2 regions of the Paenibacillus sp. FSL W8-0194 genome follow, and region 1 is predicted to be linked to the other one. Evidence: a T-box and tRNA genes for the amino acid it is inferred to sense, from the RefSeq annotation. Region 1 holds a T-box; the other holds one or more tRNA genes.
The links. A T-box is a leader RNA that pairs with one kind of tRNA and senses whether it is charged. The one in region 1 lies ahead of metG (methionine--tRNA ligase), so its partner is inferred to be a tRNA-Met.
Positions count from the first base shown of each region.

Region 2: it encodes a tRNA-Met, which carries the amino acid that the T-box ahead of metG (methionine--tRNA ligase) is inferred to sense. The anticodon was not compared.

Region 1 covers NZ_CP150205.1:601,687-612,359, forward strand. Annotated here, with positions in the region: gene MKY58_RS02600 (TOMM precursor leader peptide-binding protein) at 1-841, shown strand, start outside; gene MKY58_RS02605 (thiopeptide-type bacteriocin biosynthesis protein) at 858-1,772, shown strand; gene MKY58_RS02610 (SagB/ThcOx family dehydrogenase) at 1,756-2,583, shown strand; gene MKY58_RS02615 (hypothetical protein) at 2,601-3,386, shown strand; gene MKY58_RS02620 (polyprenyl synthetase family protein) at 3,558-4,478, shown strand; gene comX (competence pheromone ComX) at 4,636-4,809, shown strand; gene MKY58_RS02630 (ATP-binding protein) at 4,867-7,242, shown strand; gene MKY58_RS02635 (response regulator transcription factor) at 7,220-7,879, shown strand; T-box leader at 7,964-8,232, shown strand; gene metG (methionine--tRNA ligase) at 8,283-9,923, shown strand; gene MKY58_RS02645 (TetR/AcrR family transcriptional regulator) at 10,081-10,673, shown strand, end outside.
Region 2 covers NZ_CP150205.1:1,465,975-1,476,647, forward strand. Annotated here, with positions in the region: gene MKY58_RS06320 (LysM peptidoglycan-binding domain-containing protein) at 1-626, shown strand, start outside; rRNA gene MKY58_RS06325 (16S ribosomal RNA) at 1,186-2,739, shown strand; rRNA gene MKY58_RS06330 (23S ribosomal RNA) at 3,092-6,020, shown strand; rRNA gene rrf (5S ribosomal RNA) at 6,166-6,282, shown strand; tRNA gene MKY58_RS06340 (tRNA-Asn) at 6,291-6,366, shown strand; tRNA gene MKY58_RS06345 (tRNA-Glu) at 6,371-6,445, shown strand; tRNA gene MKY58_RS06350 (tRNA-Val) at 6,447-6,522, shown strand; tRNA gene MKY58_RS06355 (tRNA-Met) at 6,554-6,627, shown strand; tRNA gene MKY58_RS06360 (tRNA-Asp) at 6,702-6,778, shown strand; tRNA gene MKY58_RS06365 (tRNA-Lys) at 6,828-6,903, shown strand; tRNA gene MKY58_RS06370 (tRNA-Gly) at 6,919-6,993, shown strand; tRNA gene MKY58_RS06375 (tRNA-Arg) at 6,999-7,072, shown strand; tRNA gene MKY58_RS06380 (tRNA-Leu) at 7,083-7,162, shown strand; tRNA gene MKY58_RS06385 (tRNA-Pro) at 7,176-7,249, shown strand; gene MKY58_RS06390 (BofC C-terminal domain-containing protein) at 7,351-8,016, shown strand; gene MKY58_RS06395 (branched-chain amino acid aminotransferase) at 8,092-9,159, opposite strand; gene MKY58_RS06400 (LysR substrate-binding domain-containing protein) at 9,279-10,175, shown strand; gene ruvC (crossover junction endodeoxyribonuclease RuvC) at 10,395-10,673, shown strand, end outside.

The DNA.
Region 1 (10,673 bases):
CGGACTCGCGTTAGGAAGCTCCCGTGAAGAAGCGGTGCTCCACGGATTGTTCGAACTGATCGAGCGGGATCATTTCCTCTGCGCCTGGTATAACCGGCTTCCGTTGCAGGAGCTTGACATCGAGGATACCGGCCTGGACGAGTTGAAACAGCTCCTTTACTTCCTGGAGCTGGAAGGGATCCAAGTCCGGTTTTTCGATATTACGATGGAACTTCGGGTGCCGAGCGTATGGGCCGTGGCTTACGATACCCGAAAGAATGCGCTCATGAAATGCTATAATGCGGCGGCGGCCCATTTTATTCCCGAAAAAGCCATTGAATCGGCCGCCATGGAGGTCATTACGTCGCTTCCGATTTATGAAGATGCGCTTCGCCGGGATGAGGCGATGCGCGAGCGGGTGCGGCAGCTGGCAGGCCGGCCGGAAGCCGTAACGGAATTTGAGGACCATGTGCTTTATTATGCAAGCGAGGAAAACTGCGGGAGAGGTCTGGGATTCTTGCTGAACCGGGACGCATCCGCCAAACTTCCGGTCCGGCAAGCGTATAGGGAAATATTTTATGAAAGCTCCCGCTTTACCCATGAGGATTTGGCGGAGGATTTGGAACAGTTGGCGTCGGAAGTGCTTCAGCATTACGAAAATATATACGTGGCAGACGTAACGCCCGGCGAGGTTGCAGAATTCGGCCTTTATGCAGCCAAGGTGCTTGTGCCTGGCATGCTCCCGATGACTTTCGGTCATCAGCACCGGCGCGTTATTCCCGAGCGGCTAAGCCGCGAGCGGATGCGGCGGGGCTTTCGCGGGAAGTTTGAATTGAATCCCGAGCCCCATCCGTTTCCTTGATAGGAGGAGATATTCCATGGAAACCTGGAAAAGTTACCGGATTTATTATCAAAATTACGCCATGTACGACGGACTGATCCTGCTGCTTGCCGATCTTATGGAGAGATGGATGGCCGAAGGGAACATTTCAAAATGGTTTTTTCTCAGATATTGGGAGGACGGACCGCATATCCGCATTCGTTATCTCGGTCCGGAGAGGCAGGATGCGGAAGAACTGTTTGAAAAGGCCGAATCGTGGATACGGCAGCATCCCGCCAGCAGCCGGCTCACCAAGCAGGAGTACTTCCGCAATCATAAATTCGACGGGGTGCCGTTGTCGCTTGAACAGCTGGGCTGGTACGAGGAAGGGGAGATCGTGGCAAAGCCTTATGAGCCGGAATACGAGCGGTATGGCGGCGTGCAGCTGATGCCGCTGACGGAGACGCTTTTTCTTGAATCGAGCCGGATGGCCGTTCGGCTTCTCCGACTTACGCAGCAATCTTCGTTTACGGCACGTTTTTTGGTAGCCATGACGGCCGTGGAGGAGCTGGCGAATCTCTTTTTCGCCGGGAACGTCCGGCTTGGCGGCGTGGTTTCCTATTACCGCAAAAGCGCGGACAGCTGGAAACGCCTCTATCAATTGGAACGGATGTCGATTCCGGACCGTTTCGTTCAAGCAGGGAAGGATTATCCCCGGCTGAAAGAAGCGGCCTCCCGCCTGATCCGTTCGGATGAGGAGTACGGCAGGTTGCGCGAAAGGCTGATTGCCGGCTGCTCCGCGATGGCGGATGCGATTGAAGACGATCAAAAGGTCAGGTCGATATTCTACTCCCATCTTCATATGCTGAACAACCGTCTCGGGATGGGCCCGGAATATGAATACGCGCTTTATGAAGTTTTATGGAGATTCCATACCGGTCAGGAGGCGAACGGAAATGCAACCGTCTCATAACGAGCTTTCCGAATTTTATGATTACGACGTGCTGTTCGAGGAGTTGGCGAATCAGGAACCGCGGTCCGTCGCATGGCGTTTTAACCAGCGGCCGCTGGACGATTACGTTTTTTCCAAGCATGAAGTGCCCCTGCCTGAATATTTGGAGAAAATTGCGCTGGAGCGGGGAGCGTCGTTTCCCGAAAACGCGGAGGCCGAATTGGCCCGGCTGCTGCTTAAACGAAGATCAACCTTTATTAACGGCATGGGGCAGACGTGGACGTTATCCGACGTGAACGCTTTGTTGACCTGGTCGGCGGGAATCCGCGATACTCACCGCCATATGGGCAGCCGGGGAACGGAAGAAGTGATTGCGATGCGTACATATCCGTCGGGCGGCGCCATGTATCCGATTAAGCTGTACATGTATATCCGCGGCGTGGAGGGGCTGGAGGAAGGCGTGTATTATTACGCGCCGGTACAGCAGGAGCTCTACCGGTATCGGGGTTCTCTTGAAATAGGCGAGCTTGAACGGATGCTTCCGATGACGCTATACAAAACGGATGCCCGCAGTTCCATGCTGGAAGGCGTTTCGATTTTGCTGTTTTTCATTGCAGACCTGCAGTACAGTTTCCGGAAATACGGGCGGTTGTCTTATAAGCTTGCATTGATCGAGGCAGGCCATATCGCCCAGAACATCCAGCTGATCAGTACCGCGCTCGATAAACGAACGCTGCCCATCTGCGGTTTTTTTGCCGATAAAGTGGAGGAAATGCTGCAGGTGCGTGAACAAAAATACCAGCACTGCGTGTACGCCATGCTGCTGGGGTAAAGGAGGAGGACATTCGAATGATTAATGCCTTTTTCGAACTTGAGCCGGCCGAAAAGGCTTTGCGGGTGATGAACCGTTACCGCCGCGACCATCCGCTTTACACGATTCCCCATCAAGAGCCCGAGAAGCTGAAGCGGATCTTGGAGAATCAGGACCTGCCTGCGGGCGCCCAGGGGGTCCAAAACTTGTACCATAAAGGGATTTTGGTGGACCGGGTCCGCTCGGAAGGGCTGGAAAGGTTCAAACGGTTCTTTTCGCAGGTTGGCCCCGACGTGGATCTCTATTCATTGTCGCTGGTCGTCGCCAGGGAATATTTGCGCTCGGAGTTTGCCGTCATCGCATACGAGGACACGGACTTGGACCTTCGGTTGTGGCAGACCCCGTCGGCTGAAGACACGAACGCTCCGAGAAACTATCTGGTCTTGTACCGCGAGCCCGGACAGCTTCGGCAGCTGAAGCAGGAGATAGATTCCAAGCGGGGAGATACCCTGTTTCTGTGCCGTGTCGTGCAAGGCCGGATCGCTGAGATTGGACCGATGTATGTCACTCACCCAACCTTTTGCCTGGATTGCATGGTCCGCAAGCTCGAAGCTTATCAAATCCGTTGGTCGAGTCCTTTGTCGGTGCCTGCCGGACAGCTCCTGGAAGAGGAGTTCCTCAAATCGCTGATCGACCACTACAGCTCCTATATTACATTGCTTTCTACCGTCCATGAGCGGAAAATGCTGCTTCGCGATCAGGAGATCGGTTTTACGAGTTTGATCACTCCGCGTTATTCCCGCTGTCATTGCCTAATAAGCTGAATAAAAGCGTCTGCCGGCCGATCCAGGGCCTGCAGATGCTTTTTTTTTTCAATATTATAGGGCCTATCAATTGCGGGGGAGTTTTAGGAAAACTATGGAAACGGATTGTAGCATCCATTAAAATAAGAGTTAAATATTGGTGGAAATTGCGAAATTTCGGGAGGGGAGTTCGTGGAGCAATTTGAACCCAGGATCATGTCCGAATTGGAAGGCCAAGCAAAGGCGTTTTTCAGAGTGGAAATGCTGCTTGAGGCTGCTTTGGCGTCTTTGCGGGTGAAGCAAGCCGAATCCCTATTGTTCGGCAAAATGACCGTTTTGCATTACCGGATGTTCGGCGGGGAAGGCGACGCCGTCTACAGGGCTGCGGCAGCGGTGGAGCTGATGATTCTTGGCCTGGACATCATCGACGATTTGCAGGATGAAGACCATGGAGGAATGCCTTGGCACCGGCTTTCGAAGGATATTGCGCTAAACCTCGCCATCGGCTTTTTGACCTTATCCCAGGAGACGCTGCTTTACAGCGACTTTCCGCTGGAGAGGGTGCATGAGTCCGCAGCCTTTTTAAACCGTCAAATGCTGGTGGCCATTAACGGCCAAACGTTGGATCTGCTGAATGCCGCCCGCGACGAGGATGAATACCTGAAGATGGTGGAGCAAAAGTCGGCGGCCCTATTGGTATGCGCCTGCATGATTGGAGTCATTTTGGCTACCGGACAGGCGGACGAACGGGTGGCCGAGTATGCCCGGGAGGTCGGCATCGCCGCTCAGATTAAAAACGATTATAGGGATTTGCTGGATTGGGGAAACAAAAATGATTTTTTGCGCCGCAAAAAAACGCTCCCGGTACTGTTTTTGCTTTCTACTGCCGAGGAACAGGATGAACGCTGGATCGTGGACTATTTTGCGGGTCGCCTCCAACCGGAGGAGGTGCTGCATCGCGAAGAGGAGTTTTGCGCCGTGGTGCAGCGGACAGGCACCGCATTATATACTTCCGTTCGGATGCGATCCCACTATTACCGGTTTCTGAACATCATCGAGGGCATGGAGATGGACGCGAAATGGCGTGACTTAATGATCGAAGCCGCGCGGTAACAAGCTGATCAACTTGTTCGGGGTACCGCAATGATGCCGCAAACTCCCACGCAATCGATTTGCGGGAAATACGTGATACGTTGTCGTTTTGCAATGGATGCTGCCTTGATATATTGAAATCAAAGGAAGCAAATTGATCCATTGGGAGGAAACGACAATGTTGAAAGAAATGATTCGCAAAATTGTAACGGAACCTGAATTTATGGCCCGGATTCAAAACGGACAACTGCAGCTGGCCGGCATGTCGGCATTCGAACAGCGCGCATTCTTGGATGTCATGCAAGAGCGCAAACCGGATGACTCCCTCCGCAAAAGCGCATATTGGGCTTAAATTCTCAAGTTGCTTAACCCCCATACAACACACTAAGTGATCTGGAGGCCTACTTCATTGTCGAAATGGACGAATAACATCAAACTTGCTGCAGGATGGATTGCACTCATCGTATTGGTCGCATATTTGGCAGGCGTCATCATCAACCAGCGGGACATGGGGATCGACGTCGCTCCGAACGCGGACGGCCGCATGGCCGTGACGGCCATCGAGCCCGACAGCTGGGCCAAAGGCATCATTAAGCCCGGCGACATCGTGGTCAATGTGGACGGAGCCGATCCCCTCCAATCGGAAGCGATCCGGACGTATGGAGTCATTGTAGGCGCAGACCACATCGAGATCGAACGTCAAGCACCGGACGGTTCTTCGTATACGATAACGCTGCCCGTTGATCATGGCGTTTCGGCGTACGGCACGTTATTTTATCTGGTCATCCCCGGCTTATCTCTGGTGCTGCTGCTGATTTTCTCGGTTTATGTATATAAGAAGGAAAAGGAAGACCGGGCTGCCAAGCTCTTGATCCTGTTTTTTCTGAGCATTGGTCTAAGTTATTTCAGCTCGGCGGCTTCGGGGCTGCTGAACCCCGTCGGAAGAATTACGCTCGGAATCAGTTTCGCCAGCATACCGGTCTTCTTTATCCACTTTATGGAGGCCTATCTTCGGAACTATCAAGAACGATTTATTACCAGGGCGGGGCTCAGAGCGTTTTACCTGTTCGCCTCGTTGGTCGGCATGATGATGGTGCTGAGCGTCATTCCCGGAATCCCGATCCATCCGTATGAGACGACGGCGCTGCTTGTGTTTTTCGTGTACGCCAATGTGGTCATCGTTTACAAATTGATTAGCAAATTCATAAAGCACCGTTCCGGGGAGCTCCGCTCGCTTTTCAAAATTACGTTAACCGGACATACGGTTGCTTTTCTGCCATTTTTGCTGTTTGACGCCATTCCCGGGTTTTTCGGCCTGTCCTTTGCCCCGGCAAAGCTGACGGCGATTTTTCTGGTGGCCATTCCGGTCGTGTATTTTTATCTCTTTATCACGAAAAGGCTGTTTGATATCGACTTTGTGCTGAACCGCTTCTTTTATTATACGTCGATTTCTTTTATTCCGGCTTTGGTCATCATCGGTTTGATGGCCGTAATTATGCATCAGGATCAATATACCTGGGTCAAGTGGATTCAAATTTTTATATTGGTCTACTTCATGATTACGCTGTTTTTGTTCGCCAAGGAATTTATGGACTATAGGCTCAGGCCGCACTTTCTTAAGGAAACTCATGATTTTCAAGGAAGCATCGACCGCTTTTCCAAGCGGATTTCGAAGGTGATGAAACGTTCCGATCTGGAGAAGCTGCTGGAGCGGGAGGTCTGCATGATTTTGCCCGTTCGGAATGTCTCCTTTCTGAAAATCGTTCAGGATAAAAGCATGGACCGACCTGCGGTTTCGGGGGACGGGAAAGCCGCTCCGGAGATCGAAGCCGCGCTGCAAAAACTGGGTCATAAGCCGGCGGTAGGAGATATGATCCGCCTGCCGGTCGGCACCGGGCTGGTGACGGGCAATTACGGAACAACGCAGCACGTATTGTGGATCGACGAAAAGGTTAACCATACGAGCCTCAACATGGACGAAAAAAACTGGCTCAAAACGATAGCTCATTACAGCGGGATCGTATACGAAAACCTGTATTTGATCGAAGGGTTGATCGAGAACCTGGAAATGGAGATGAAAAGCCAGAGGGAAGCGCCTTCCTGGGTGCTCCGCCTGATTTTTACCCTTTCCGAAAACGAGCGCAGACGGCTTGCTTCGGATCTGCATGACGCGGCTTTGCAGGATCAGCTCATCTGGTACCGGAAGCTGGAGTCGCTGATGCTGGATTACCCGATGGAAGACGGTTTGCTGGAACAGCTGGACCAGATCAAAGAAGGACTTCTCGACGTTATACATCAGATCAGGCAGACCTGCAACGAGCTGCGCCCGCCCCTCCTGAAAGAGATGGGGATCGTGGAGGCGCTGGAACAGCTGATTCAGCAGGAGCAGATCCGCTCCAATTATTCCGTGACGCTTCGGGCGGAACCGACCGTCATCGAGCTTAATGACGTGCAAATATTGGCGGTTTACCGTATCGTGCAGGAATTGCTGCGAAACGCCGACAAGCATGCGGGGGCGTCCCAAATCCTGATCGAGCTGGAGCAGCGCGACAGCGAATTGTATTTTTACTATAAGGATGACGGCCGCGGGCTTCAGTTGACGGAACTTACCGATTCGTTCAAGCATATGGGGATTTCGGGCATCAAGGAACGCGTGCGCAGCCTTGACGGGGATATTGTTTTTCATTCGGAACCGGGCAAAGGCTTTGAAGTTCAGTTGACGCTGCCGATGAATCCCCACAGTGAAGAAGGAGGAGAGAACGATGATTCGTATTTTGCTAGTTGACGACCATCCTTCAGTTTGTGAGGGTACGAAAACGATGATCGAACAGGACCCCGATATGGAAGTAACGGTTTCCTATCATTCGCCGGAGGCGTTGGAAATAGCCAAAACCCAGGAATTTGACGTCATGCTGTTTGATCTGAACATTCCGGTGATCAGCGGTCTGGAGCTTACCAAACGATTGATGGGCATCAATCCGGATTTTCGGATTCTGATCTATACGGGCTACGAGATCAGCTCGAATTTCAATTTGCTGGTGGAGGCGGGTGTTTCGGGCATCATAAGCAAAACGGCCAGCCGGGAGCAGCTGTTAAATGCGATCCGCTGCGCGCTCCGCGGGGAAGCGGTAATCCCTGTTTCGCTTTTGAGGCAGCTGCGGCGAAGCGAGGTACGGCTCTCTTCCATCCGCAACGATAAGACGATGGAGGACGTCTCCATTAATGAGCGGGAGCAGGAAATTTTGCAGGAGGTCGCAGGCGGCAGCAGCAACAAGGATATCGCCGCGAAGCTGCTTATGAGCCAGCGTACGGTCGAGTACAATTTGACCCGGATCTTCGAAAAGCTGGGCGTGCGTTCACGCTCGGAGGCGATTGTAGAGGCTAAAAGGCTCGGGCTGATCCACAATGGGGAATTCGTGTAAGCCCAGGTTTCATGGAACAAGGCTTTTCATTCTTGACTCTGCTTCGCCTTTCTGTGTATAATTCTTCCAATAACTTCAAACTCGACAAAAGCGATGAAAAGAAGAGTACCGCGGCGACGCCCTCTGCAGAGAGCTCCGGCAGCTGAAAAGGAGCAGGGAATACCCCCGGGAACATGGTCTTGGAGCTGCGCATCGAATCCCGCACGGGATGTAGGCTGCGCCGGATGCCCGCACCCGTTAACGTGCTAGGGTATAACCGCGGATTTGCCTGCGGCGTACCTGACGAGGTGAGTGCCGCGAGGCATTGATGAATTTGGGTGGTAACACGTGAGCAATCAGCTCTCGTCCCTTATGGGGATGAGGGCTTTTTTGTATTTTCAAGCGAAAAAAGGAGGAGTAAACGATGAAGCATATTTTTATCGGCGGGGCGTGGCCTTACGCCAACGGCTCGCTTCACTTGGGCAGGCTGGCCAGCCTGCTGCCAGGGGACGTGCTGGCGCGGTATTTCCGGTCCAAAGGAGAGAAGGTGCTTTACGTTTCAGGCAGCGACTGCCATGGAACGCCAGTGGCCGTTCAAGCGGGGCAGGAAGGCATCGAGCCGGGAGAGTTTGCGGGGCGGTACCATGAGGAATTCGCGGCTTGCTTCGAAAAAATGGGATTCAGCTATGATCTGTATACGCGCACGGATCGGCCGGCCCATCATGCAACGGCGCAGGAGCTGTTTTTGCGGCTGCTGGAACGAGGATACTTATATCCAAAAACGGTGCTGCAAACCTACTGCGAAACCGACCGGCGCTTTTTGCCGGACCGGTATGTGGAGGGCATTTGCCCGGTTTGCGGCAAGCGGGCGCGGGGAGACCAATGCGATGATTGCCAGACGCTGCTGGAGCCCTCGGAACTTAAGGAGCGAATTTGCAAGCTGTGCGGGAATGCGCCGGTGGAACGGCCGACGGAGCATTATTATTTGGCATTATCTCGGTTTCAGGAGGAGTTGTCCCGTTATGCCGGGCAGGCGGAGGGGTGGCGTGACAACGCCGGGAAGATAACGAAGCGGTATTTGGAAGAAGGCCTGCAGGACCGGGCGGCGACCCGGGATTTGGCATGGGGCGTGGATGTTCCGCTCCCGGGTTTTGAGGATAAAAAAATATACGTCTGGATCGAAGCCGTCAGCGGTTATCTGTCAGCGAGCAAGCAATGGGCCGCGCAATCCGGGGAACGATGGGAGCCGTTTTGGGTTGAGGGGGAGGGAGAAATGACTTCCTATTATGTGCACGGGAAAGACAACGTTCCGTTCCATACGCTGATTTGGCCGGCCATTTTGCTGGGGGCAGGCGGTCTGCATCTGCCGGACCGAATCCTTTCCTGCGAGCATTTGACGCTTGAAGGCAGGAAGTTTTCGACCAGCCGCAACTGGGCGGTGTGGGTTCCCGACCTGCTTGCGAGATACGAGCCGGATTCCATCCGGTATTTCCTGATTGCGAACGGACCGGAGCACCGGGACGCGGATTTTTCGTGGCGGGAATTCATTCACAGCCATAACGGCGAGCTGTTGGGCGCTTTCGGCAATTTCGTGCAGCGGACGCTTGCTTTCGTTCATAAATCGTTTGACGGGTCGATTCCGGAAGGAGAACTTCCGGCCCGATGGAAAACATCGCTTGAAGAGCTGTACCGAAGCACGGGAAACCTGATCGAAGCCGGGCGTCTGAAGGAAGCTTTGGAGGGTGTTTTCGCCTTTGTGCGCAAAGCGAACAAATACTTTGACGAACAAAAGCCTTGGCTGCAAATCAAGGACAACCGGGAAGCCTGCGGCGTCACCCTGCACAACTGCGTTCAGATCATCGCCAATTTAAGCAGCCTGCTTATGCCGTTCATCCCTTTTTCCTGCCGCAGGATCCAAGAATTCCTCTCGCTGCCGGAACCTGAATGGCAAATCGTCTTGGTGCCGGCCGGCCGCAAACTGACCGCTCTTGCGCTGCTGTTCGAGCGAATCGAATCGTCCCGGATCGCGGAGGAAACGGAGCGTCTTTTGGCAAAGCTGACATAAGGAGTCAAAATGCTTCGAATAACAACCATTTTAACGCACCCTGATTTTTGCAAATCCTCGTATGAAAATATTGACAATCCAAATTTGGGCGGGTAAATTAAACGATGTATTAAACATTGTTTAAAAACGGCCGGAAAGGGGGACGGAACCCGCTTTGATGAAGGAAGACAGCTCGGTAAACGCAGCAGGAAACGATACCAAATTAGACTTGTTAAACGCCACCGTCGAGCTGATCCGGGAGGAAGGGATCGCATGCGTTACGCTGCGCAGAATTGCGGATAAGGCGGCGACGAATTTGGCGCTGGTCAACTACCATTTCGGCTCGAAGGAGAAACTGATCGCTCAAGCCATCGGCAGCATCGTAGGCACCTTTGGGGACGCCTTCGCCCTGCTTGACGAACATGACATGGAGCCGATTGAGCGGCTGAAGCAGTTTTTTTACCGGTATATTTCGCATCTTCAGGAGTATCCGGGCCTGGCCAAGGAGCTGCTTGACCAGAGCCGGCTGATCCTCTGCTCCCAAAACGAATATGTCCGGTACAGCAAAGTGATGAAGACGGAAAAGCTGATGGACACGTTAATGAAGATCACGGGCGAAACGGACGAATCGGTTGTGCGCGGCATGATGGCCCAGCTTTACGGAGCATTGTTTTACCCGGTCATCATGAACTCTTACCTCGGCATGGGCGGGGAAGAGCCTGCGCCGGAGATTCACCTGCCTGATCTGGAAGATCAGGTCGACATGCTGTT
Region 2 (10,673 bases), 860 kb from region 1:
ATGACCAGGTGGCGCCGGCCTATTATGAACCTGTTTATACGTCTAATCCATGCGGATGCTCCGGAACGTCTCCCGTGTATCATGCGCCTGAACCGGCTTATGTGGAGCCGCAAGCTTACGATCCTTATTGCTATCCGCATTTCATGCTTCCGCCATGGTGTTACCCCTATCCGGCGCCTGTGCCGCTGGTAGGCGGATACGGAGCGGGCCCGAATGCGCCGTTGGGCGTTCATGGCCATGGACCGAATATGCCTTACCACGACCCAAATATGCCCTATCATGATGTAAATGCGAATATGCCTTATCATAATCCGAACATGCCGTACCCCGGATTTGGTGGAACGGAATATCCGATATGGAACCGCACCCAAACGTACGCCTCCCCTTTACAGCAAACGGAGCCTCAATCCGCGCCTTCCGCGGAGGTAAATTCGGTTCAGGCGCCAAACCCGGCTTTTGAGGCAGAAGAGGACTCGGGACAAACGGATGCCGAACCCGCCAAAACCGCCAAGACGTTAAACAGCAGCAAAAGAAGCACGACGGTGCCTCGCGATAAATCCATTCCGAACAAATCCAAAAAACAAAACGTATCTTCCAAACGCAAAAATCCTTGGATCAAAGGATGAGGAATCCGCAGAGATGACGGCCGGACATGGATGTCCGGCTCTTTTTTTGTATTAATGGTTGATAGATCGATGAGCATTTTGTTTTGCGCGTTCGTCTGCTCCTTAGATGCAGGCCTTAAAATGAACATCTCTCATACCAACCGACATTGGGCCAATAGAGGAGGAGACAGAATGGCTATTCAGTTGATCCGCTATAGGCTTTTATAATTTGGAAATGGTTTATTCAAAAAAACACTTGTCAAAAATAATAGAAGTATGTTATATTATTATTCCGGCCAAGAAATCTATGAAAAGCCGAGTGGAATTGAGAGATTAAAAGTTTTCGAAAAAAAAGCTTGCAAATCTCGAGAAACCATGATATATTATAAAAGTTGCTGCTGAACACAACGGCGGCGACGAAAACGAAATGTTTGATCTTTGAAAACTGAACAACGAGTGAGATACAGGCTTTGCTTGCAAAGCCGATCGCGAAGCAAATCGGTCCAAGCCTATGGCTGGATGGTTTGCGGAGCACAAATGAGAATTAAATTCTCGTCAGATTCAAAATGAGTCACAAACTTTCTTGGAGAGTTTGATCCTGGCTCAGGACGAACGCTGGCGGCGTGCCTAATACATGCAAGTCGAGCGGACTTGATGAGGAGCTTGCTCCTCTGATGGTTAGCGGCGGACGGGTGAGTAACACGTAGGCAACCTGCCCGTAAGACCGGGATAACTACCGGAAACGGTAGCTAATACCGGATAATTTATCGCTTCGCATGGAGCGGTAATGAAAGACGGAGCAATCTGTCACTTACGGATGGGCCTGCGGCGCATTAGCTAGTTGGTGAGGTAACGGCTCACCAAGGCGACGATGCGTAGCCGACCTGAGAGGGTGAACGGCCACACTGGGACTGAGACACGGCCCAGACTCCTACGGGAGGCAGCAGTAGGGAATCTTCCGCAATGGGCGAAAGCCTGACGGAGCAACGCCGCGTGAGTGATGAAGGTTTTCGGATCGTAAAGCTCTGTTGCCAGGGAAGAACGTCGGGTAGAGTAACTGCTATCCGAGTGACGGTACCTGAGAAGAAAGCCCCGGCTAACTACGTGCCAGCAGCCGCGGTAATACGTAGGGGGCAAGCGTTGTCCGGAATTATTGGGCGTAAAGCGCGCGCAGGCGGTCACTTAAGTCTGGTGTTTAAGGCTAGGGCTCAACTCTAGTTCGCACTGGAAACTGGGTGACTTGAGTGCAGAAGAGGAAAGTGGAATTCCACGTGTAGCGGTGAAATGCGTAGAGATGTGGAGGAACACCAGTGGCGAAGGCGACTTTCTGGGCTGTAACTGACGCTGAGGCGCGAAAGCGTGGGGAGCAAACAGGATTAGATACCCTGGTAGTCCACGCCGTAAACGATGAATGCTAGGTGTTAGGGGTTTCGATACCCTTGGTGCCGAAGTTAACACATTAAGCATTCCGCCTGGGGAGTACGGTCGCAAGACTGAAACTCAAAGGAATTGACGGGGACCCGCACAAGCAGTGGAGTATGTGGTTTAATTCGAAGCAACGCGAAGAACCTTACCAGGTCTTGACATCCCTCTGAATCCTCTAGAGATAGAGGCGGCCTTCGGGACAGAGGAGACAGGTGGTGCATGGTTGTCGTCAGCTCGTGTCGTGAGATGTTGGGTTAAGTCCCGCAACGAGCGCAACCCTTGATTTTAGTTGCCAGCACTTTAAGGTGGGCACTCTAGAATGACTGCCGGTGACAAACCGGAGGAAGGCGGGGATGACGTCAAATCATCATGCCCCTTATGACCTGGGCTACACACGTACTACAATGGCCAGTACAACGGGAAGCGAAGTCGCGAGATGGAGCCAATCCTATCAAAGCTGGTCTCAGTTCGGATTGCAGGCTGCAACCCGCCTGCATGAAGTCGGAATTGCTAGTAATCGCGGATCAGCATGCCGCGGTGAATACGTTCCCGGGTCTTGTACACACCGCCCGTCACACCACGAGAGTTTACAACACCCGAAGTCGGTGGGGTAACCGCAAGGAGCCAGCCGCCGAAGGTGGGGTAGATGATTGGGGTGAAGTCGTAACAAGGTAGCCGTATCGGAAGGTGCGGCTGGATCACCTCCTTTCTATGGAGAATCGTTTCCTGCAACGGAAACATTCAAATATGCCGTAAGGCAAAACGATCTCACTCGTTGGTCAGTTTTGAGAGTTCAAACTCTCGCATACGATTTCCAGAACTTGCTTGGTGACAAGCGGTGCTGAGGATGGTATGATATAAGTCCGGTTGAAAAACCGGGTTTTGATCCTTGAAAACTAGATACCGAAACGAATTTGCGTTTTAGAAATATCCTTTTAGCTGAACTTGTGTCAAAACAAGTTAGTAAAAGAGTAGCAGACGAGTGTTTGAATCGAAGAGCGGCTTTGGCTTTGTGCGAAGCACAAAACAACGGAGCGAGGCGAGGCAAACAGGAGTCGAATGGTTAAGCTACTAAGAGCACACGGAGGATGCCTAGGCGCTAGGAGCCGATGAAGGACGTGGCGAACAACGATACTGCCTCGGGGAGCTGTAAGCAAGCTTTGATCCGGGGATGTCCGAATGGGGAAACCCGGCTGATGTAATAGTCAGTCACTCATAACTGAATACATAGGTTATGAAGAGGCATACCAGGGGAACTGAAACATCTAAGTACCCTGAGGAAGAGAAAACAATAGTGATTCCGTCAGTAGCGGCGAGCGAACGCGGATTAGCCTAAACCGGTCAGCTTGCTGGCCGGGGTTGTGGGACGTCTCACATGGAGTTACAAAGGAACTGGTTAGGCGAAGAGGTCTGGAAAGGCCCGGCATAGAAGGTAAAAGCCCTGTAGCCGAAAGTCAGTTCCCTCCGAGACGGATCCCGAGTAGTGCGGGGCACGTGAAACCCCGTATGAATCTGCCAGGACCATCTGGTAAGGCTAAATACTCCCTAGCGACCGATAGTGAAACAGTACCGTGAGGGAAAGGTGAAAAGCACCCCGGAAGGGGAGTGAAATAGAACCTGAAACCGTGTGCTTACAAGAAGTCAGAGCCCGATCTAGGGGTGATGGCGTGCCTTTTGTAGAATGAACCGGCGAGTTACGTTCCCGTGCAAGGTTAAGGTGAGAAGCCGTAGCCGCAGCGAAAGCGAGTCTGAATAGGGCGACTGAGTACGTGGGCGTAGACCCGAAACCGTGTGATCTACCCCTGTCCAGGGTGAAGGTGCGGTAACACGCACTGGAGGCCCGAACCCACGAATGTTGAAAAATTCGGGGATGAGGTGGGGGTAGCGGAGAAATTCCAATCGAACTCGGAGATAGCTGGTTCTCCCCGAAATAGCTTTAGGGCTAGCCTCGGTTGTACAGTCGTGGAGGTAGAGCACTGATTGGGTGCGGGGCCCGCAAGGGTTACCAAGTTCAGTCAAACTCCGAATGCCATAGACTGATTGACCGGGAGTCAGACAGTGAGTGCTAAGATCCATTGTCAAAAGGGAAACAGCCCAGACCATCAGCTAAGGTCCCCAAGTGTGTGTTAAGTGGGAAAGGATGTGGAGTTGCACAGACAACCAGGATGTTGGCTTAGAAGCAGCCACCATTTAAAGAGTGCGTAATAGCTCACTGGTCGAGTGACTCTGCGCCGAAAATGTAACGGGGCTAAACACACCACCGAAGCTATGGCTTGATGCTTGCATCAGGGGTAGGGGAGCGTTGTATACAGCGTTGAAGGTGTACCGTAAGGAGCGCTGGAGCGTATACAAGTGAGAATGCCGGTATGAGTAACGAAAAGATCAGTGAGAATCTGATCCGCCGAAAGCCCAAGGTTTCCTGAGGAAGGCTCGTCCGCTCAGGGTAAGTCGGGACCTAAGGCGAGGCCGAAAGGCGTAGTCGAAGGACAACAGGTTGAAATTCCTGTACCACCGTAAACCGCTATGAGCAATGGGGTGACGCAGGAGGGTAGTGACGCAGACTGATGGATGTCTGTCCAAGCAGTGAGGCTGATGTGTAGGCAAATCCGCACATCGTTAAGGCTAGGCTGTGACGGGGAGGGAAAATTATAGTACCGAAGGTCATGATCTCACACTGCCAAGAAAAGCCTCTAGCCAGGTGAAGGTGCCCGTACCGCAAACCGACACAGGTAGGCGAGAAGAGAATTCTAAGGCGCGCGGAAGAACTCTCGTTAAGGAACTCGGCAAAATGACCCCGTAACTTCGGGAGAAGGGGTGCCCCGGTAGTGTGAATAGCACGAGGGGGCCGCAGTGAAAAGGCCCAAGCGACTGTTTAGCAAAAACACAGGTCTGTGCGAAGCCGTAAGGCGAAGTATACGGGCTGACGCCTGCCCGGTGCTGGAAGGTTAAGGGGAGCGGTTAGGGATTAGTCCCGAAGCTGTGAACCGAAGCCCCAGTAAACGGCGGCCGTAACTATAACGGTCCTAAGGTAGCGAAATTCCTTGTCAGGTAAATTCTGACCCGCACGAATGGCGTAACGACTTGGGCGCTGTCTCAACGAGAGATCCGGTGAAATTTTAATACCTGTGAAGATGCAGGTTACCCGCGACAAGACGGAAAGACCCCATGGAGCTTTACTGCAGCTTGATATTGGATTTGGGTACGATCTGTACAGGATAGGTGGGAGCCTTTGAAACCTGAGCGCCAGCTTAGGTGGAGGCGACGTTGGGATACCACCCTGATCGTATCTAGGTTCTAACCTGGTACCGTAATCCGGTACGGGGACAGTGTCAGGCGGGCAGTTTGACTGGGGCGGTCGCCTCCTAAAGAGTAACGGAGGCGCCCCAAGGTTCCCTCAGAATGGTTGGAAATCATTCGAAGAGTGCAAAGGCAGAAGGGAGCTTGACTGCGAGACCTACAAGTCGAGCAGGGACGAAAGTCGGGCTTAGTGATCCGGTGGTACCGCATGGAAGGGCCATCGCTCAACGGATAAAAGCTACCCTGGGGATAACAGGCTTATCTCCCCCAAGAGTCCACATCGACGGGGAGGTTTGGCACCTCGATGTCGGCTCATCGCATCCTGGGGCTGAAGTAGGTCCCAAGGGTTGGGCTGTTCGCCCATTAAAGCGGTACGCGAGCTGGGTTCAGAACGTCGTGAGACAGTTCGGTCCCTATCTGTCGTGGGCGTAGGAAATTTGAGAGGAGCTGTCCTTAGTACGAGAGGACCGGGATGGACGTACCGCTGGTGCACCAGTTGTTCCGCCAGGAGCATGGCTGGGTAGCTACGTACGGACGGGATAAGCGCTGAAAGCATCTAAGCGTGAAGCCCCCCTCAAGATGAGATTTCCCAATTAGTAAGACCCCTTGAAGACGACGAGGTAGATAGGTTGGAGGTGGAAGTGCAGCAATGCATGGAGCTGACCAATACTAATCGGTCGAGGGCTTATCCTAAATGACCCACCAAAGTGAAGGGCAGCTTCGCAGCTGATTCCGAGTACTTTGGCGGGGCCCGGAACAAAAACCGGGAAATGCTACGGAGTATTTAAAACGCAAACGTTTCGTATCTAGTTTTCAGGTGATCAAAGCACTTGAATCGTTTGGTGGCGATAGCGGAGGGGTTCCACGCGTACCCATCCCGAACACGACCGTTAAGCCCTCCAGCGCCGATGGTACTTGGACCGAAGGGTCCTGGGAGAGTAGGACGTTGCCAAGCGTACATATTCCCTGATAGCTCAGTTGGTAGAGCACTCGACTGTTAATCGAGTTGTCACAGGTTCGAGTCCTGTTCGGGGAGCCATTAAGGCCCGTTGGTCAAGGGGTTAAGACACCTCCCTTTCACGGAGGTAACAGGGGTTCGAATCCCCTACGGGTCACCATGGAGACTTAGCTCAGCTGGGAGAGCATCTGCCTTACAAGCAGAGGGTCGGGGGTTCGATCCCCTCAGTCTCCACCATATCATCCTCATCAACGAGGATTCATAATGACGCGGGGTGGAGCAGTCCGGTAGCTCGTCGGGCTCATAACCCGAAGGCCGCAGGTTCAAATCCTGCCCCCGCAATTTATCTCCAAAAGGTCTACATATGTTTTCATAACATATTGCAGATTCTCTGCAGGAGAATTATTCAAGGCCGTGGAACCGTGGTGTAGAGGCCTAACATGCCTGCCTGTCACGCAGGAGATCGCGGGTTCGAATCCCGTCGGTTCCGCCATTTTACTTCGCTTCAGGAATGATTTCTTGGAACGACTCAATCAAAGTGAGAGCCATTAGCTCAGTTGGTAGAGCACCTGACTTTTAATCAGGGTGTCGAAGGTTCGAGTCCTTCATGGCTCACCAGTTTCACTTTCACTTGCGGACGTGGCTCAGCGGTAGAGCATCGCCTTGCCAAGGCGAGGGTCGCGGGTTCGATTCCCGTCGTCCGCTCCAAATTTGCGCCCTTAGCTCAGCTGGATAGAGCGTTTGACTACGAATCAAAAGGTCAGGAGTTCGAATCTCTTAGGGCGCGTTTTATATAAGCCGGTGTGGCGGAATTGGCAGACGCGCGCGACTCAAAATCGTGAGGGAAACCGTGGGGGTTCGAGTCCCTTCACCGGCATTCAATTTCATAACGGGATGTAGCTCAGCTTGGTAGAGCACCTGGTTTGGGACCAGGGGGTCGCATGTTCGAATCGTGTCATCCCGATCACGAAAGCCATCGAAATTTTCGGTGGCTTTTTTGCTGTATAAATATGTAATCCCCAGGTCACAATAAAAGAAAAAGACAGGGAATAGAAGGGGATTATCGTGAATGCAACTCGGATCAAGAAACAACTGCAAAAGCAGTGGCGGCGTTTGAAACGCCGGTCGTTAACGTTAGGGTTATCTTCGCTGTTGATCGCGATCGTGTGGGTCAGCATGTATTTGCCGGACAAGGTACAAAGCTTGCTAAGCTCCAAACCGCCAGTGGCCATAGAAACGCTTCAATATTATCAGCAGTCCGAAGGGATGAGCGATCCGGAGGATTCGAACTTTTGGAAACTGCTTAACAAATCCAAGCAAATTAATGAAGTGGTCGTCCGCCACAGTTATGTTTGCGGCGAAGAGGAACGGTCGTTAGGCAAGCTGAACGTGGATGAAATATATAATTTGCTGAATGATCACCCGTCCTGGAAGGGACAATTTGAAGGGCAGGGCAAAGTCGTTTTGAACGAAACGATTCATGATCTTTCGCCGGCATGCAAACAACGGGCATACATGAGTTTGGACAAGGATGGCAATTTGTCATTGTTTGACGGTCCGCCCGAACAGGAGAAAGTCATTAAGACGTTTTTTCAGCTGGACATCAACTCCATGGAGTCTTCCTTGCCGGACGATGCGTTAAGACATTTGTATGACGGCATTCGCATTCAGGACATCGACGAATATAACAGCGTCCTGTCCACGTTCAGCGATTACGCGCGTGAAGGATGACGGCCGATGCTAAAAGAAAAGGATCCCTTATGTCAGGATGACATTCGGGATCCTTTTGTCGTATCCGGTTTAAAGTTAAAACGTGATGGTCCAATTCCGCGTATCCGGGAGCTGACCGGACTGCAGGCCGGTGATGGTGTCATACAGCTTCTGGGACAACTCGCCGATTTTTTTGTCGTTGACAGCCATCGTATGCTCGTTCCAGTGGAGCTCGCCGACCGGCGAAATGACCGCTGCCGTACCGGTACCGAACACCTCTTCCAGCTGTCCTTGCTTGTAGGCTTCGTAAATTTCCTCGATGGATAGTTTCCGTTCTTCGACCGGAACTCCCCAATCCTTCAGCAGCGTAATGACGGAGTCGCGCGTCACGCCTTCCAGGATGCTGCCGTTAATTTCCGGCGTGATGACCGTGCCCGCGATTTTGAAGAAAATGTTCATGCTGCCCACTTCTTCGATATATTTCTTTTCGATGGCATCCAGCCAGAGCACCTGCGAGAAGCCTTCTTTTTTGGCGTTTTCCTGGGCTTTGATGCTTGCCGCATAGTTGCCTGCGGCCTTGGCATACCCGATCCCGCCGCGAACCGCGCGAGTATAGGAGCTTTCCACGTTGATTTTGACCGGTTCCAGGCCTCCCGAGTAATAAGCGCCTACCGGCGACAGGATGACGATGAGCTGATACGTGTACGAGGACCGTACCCCCAAGCATGGCTCCGTGGCGATGATAAATGGGCGGACGTACAAGGACGTGCCCTTCTCGGTAGGAATCCAGCTTTTATCGATCTCGATCAAGGTTTTGATCGCTTGGATGACGAACTCCCCGTCAACTTCAGGGATCCCCAGCCGGTCGTTCGAACGGTTCAAGCGTTCCATGTTTTTATCCGGTCTGAACAGCAGCACCTTGCCGGAGTCGGTCATGTAGGCTTTCAGCCCCTCGAAAACGGCCTGCCCATAATGAAACACCATGGCCGCAGGGTCCAACGCGATCGGAGCGTAAGGAACGATCCTTGGATCATGCCAGCCCTTCTCCGTATGGTAATCCATGATAAACATGTGGTCGGTAAAATATTTCCCGAAACTCAAATTGCTGCTGTCCGGCTTGTTCCCCGGCGTGGTGGTTAATTGGATTTTGATCTCATCGCTCATAGTCATGCGCTCCTATCGTACATTTATAATAATGTCTACTATAGATAACAAAAAATGATTGGTCAATTCAATGTTATCAATTAAAATAATAGATATCAACTATGGTGGAGGATCGGTCCATGGATTTTCGTCTGCTTGAGTATTTTCTGGCGGTTTGCGAAGAGCTGCATTTTACCAAGGCCGCCGTAAAGTTGGGCATCAGCCAGCCTACGCTTAGCCAGCAAATCCGGTTGCTCGAGGAAAGGGTCGGAACGCCGTTATTCCAACGGATCGGCAAAAAAAATTATTTGACGGAAGCCGGCATGACGTTAAAAGAGCATGCATTAAACATTTTTCACGAATTGGAACAAGCCCAAACCGAAATTAACGAACTCAAGGGGATGCAAAGGGGAAAACTTACCATCGGATGCTCGGGCAACCATCTGCTGACGCAAACGCTCATTTCCTTCCATCAAAAAATGCCGGGCATCTCGATCTCCGTGCACGAGCTCGCGACCGAAGAAACCAAGAAGGGACTGATCGACAACAAGCTGGATCTTGGGGTGGTGTTTCTGCCATTGGACGACGAACAATTGGTCAGCATGGAGCTTTATACCGAGGAGCTTTGCCTTGCGGTTTCCGCCAAACACCGGCTGAGCCGCCAGGCTGACGTCAAGCTGGAGGATCTTACGCTGGAGTCGCTGGTGCTGTTCCCGGAAAAATTCCTGGTGCGCCAAATGGTGGACGCTTACAGCAAAGAGGCCGGACATCGCCTGCATCCGATCATCGAGCTGTCGACCATGGATTCGATGCTGCAATTGGTCAAGCTGAACGTTAGCTGCACGATTTTGCCGAAATCGTATTTGAACATGATCCTTCACTCGGATATTGCCATCATCCCGATCGTTCATCCCGTTCCGCAGAAAAAGGTGGGCATCGTATACCGCAAGCAAAAATTTTTGAACGCCGCAATGGTCGCTTTCATCCACGAACTGACGCAAACCTACAATTCTGCCCAAACGCTGCAAAAGATGTAATCGACTGTCGGGGTACAAAACATCGGAGAGCATCGCTTTGACATGACAAGCCGCGGGAAGTCCGACAAATTTCTGCTTTATGAACATATGATTAGCGGCGGCCGAATGCCTGCCGATAGACGTTTTTCTGCTAGGGTCATAGACTTGATACGAAGTTTTACATTATAATGAATAGAACGAATACATATGTTCGCTTTCAATTTAGGGGAGAGAATTCATTTGCGCATATTAGGGATCGACCCGGGGATCGCCATCGTAGGCTTTGGTTTCATCGATCAAGCCGGAAGCAAGCTGACCCCGGTGCAATACGGCTGCATTCAGACCGAGGCTCACACGCCCGACGAAGAGCGGCTGCTGCATGTGTACGAAGCCATGATTCAACTGATCGATAAATATCAACCGGAATGCGTTGCTTTTGAAAAGCTGTTTTTCAACCGGAACGTCACGAATGCGATGCTCGTCAGCCAGGCGCGCGGAGTTTTGATCTTGGCGGCCACC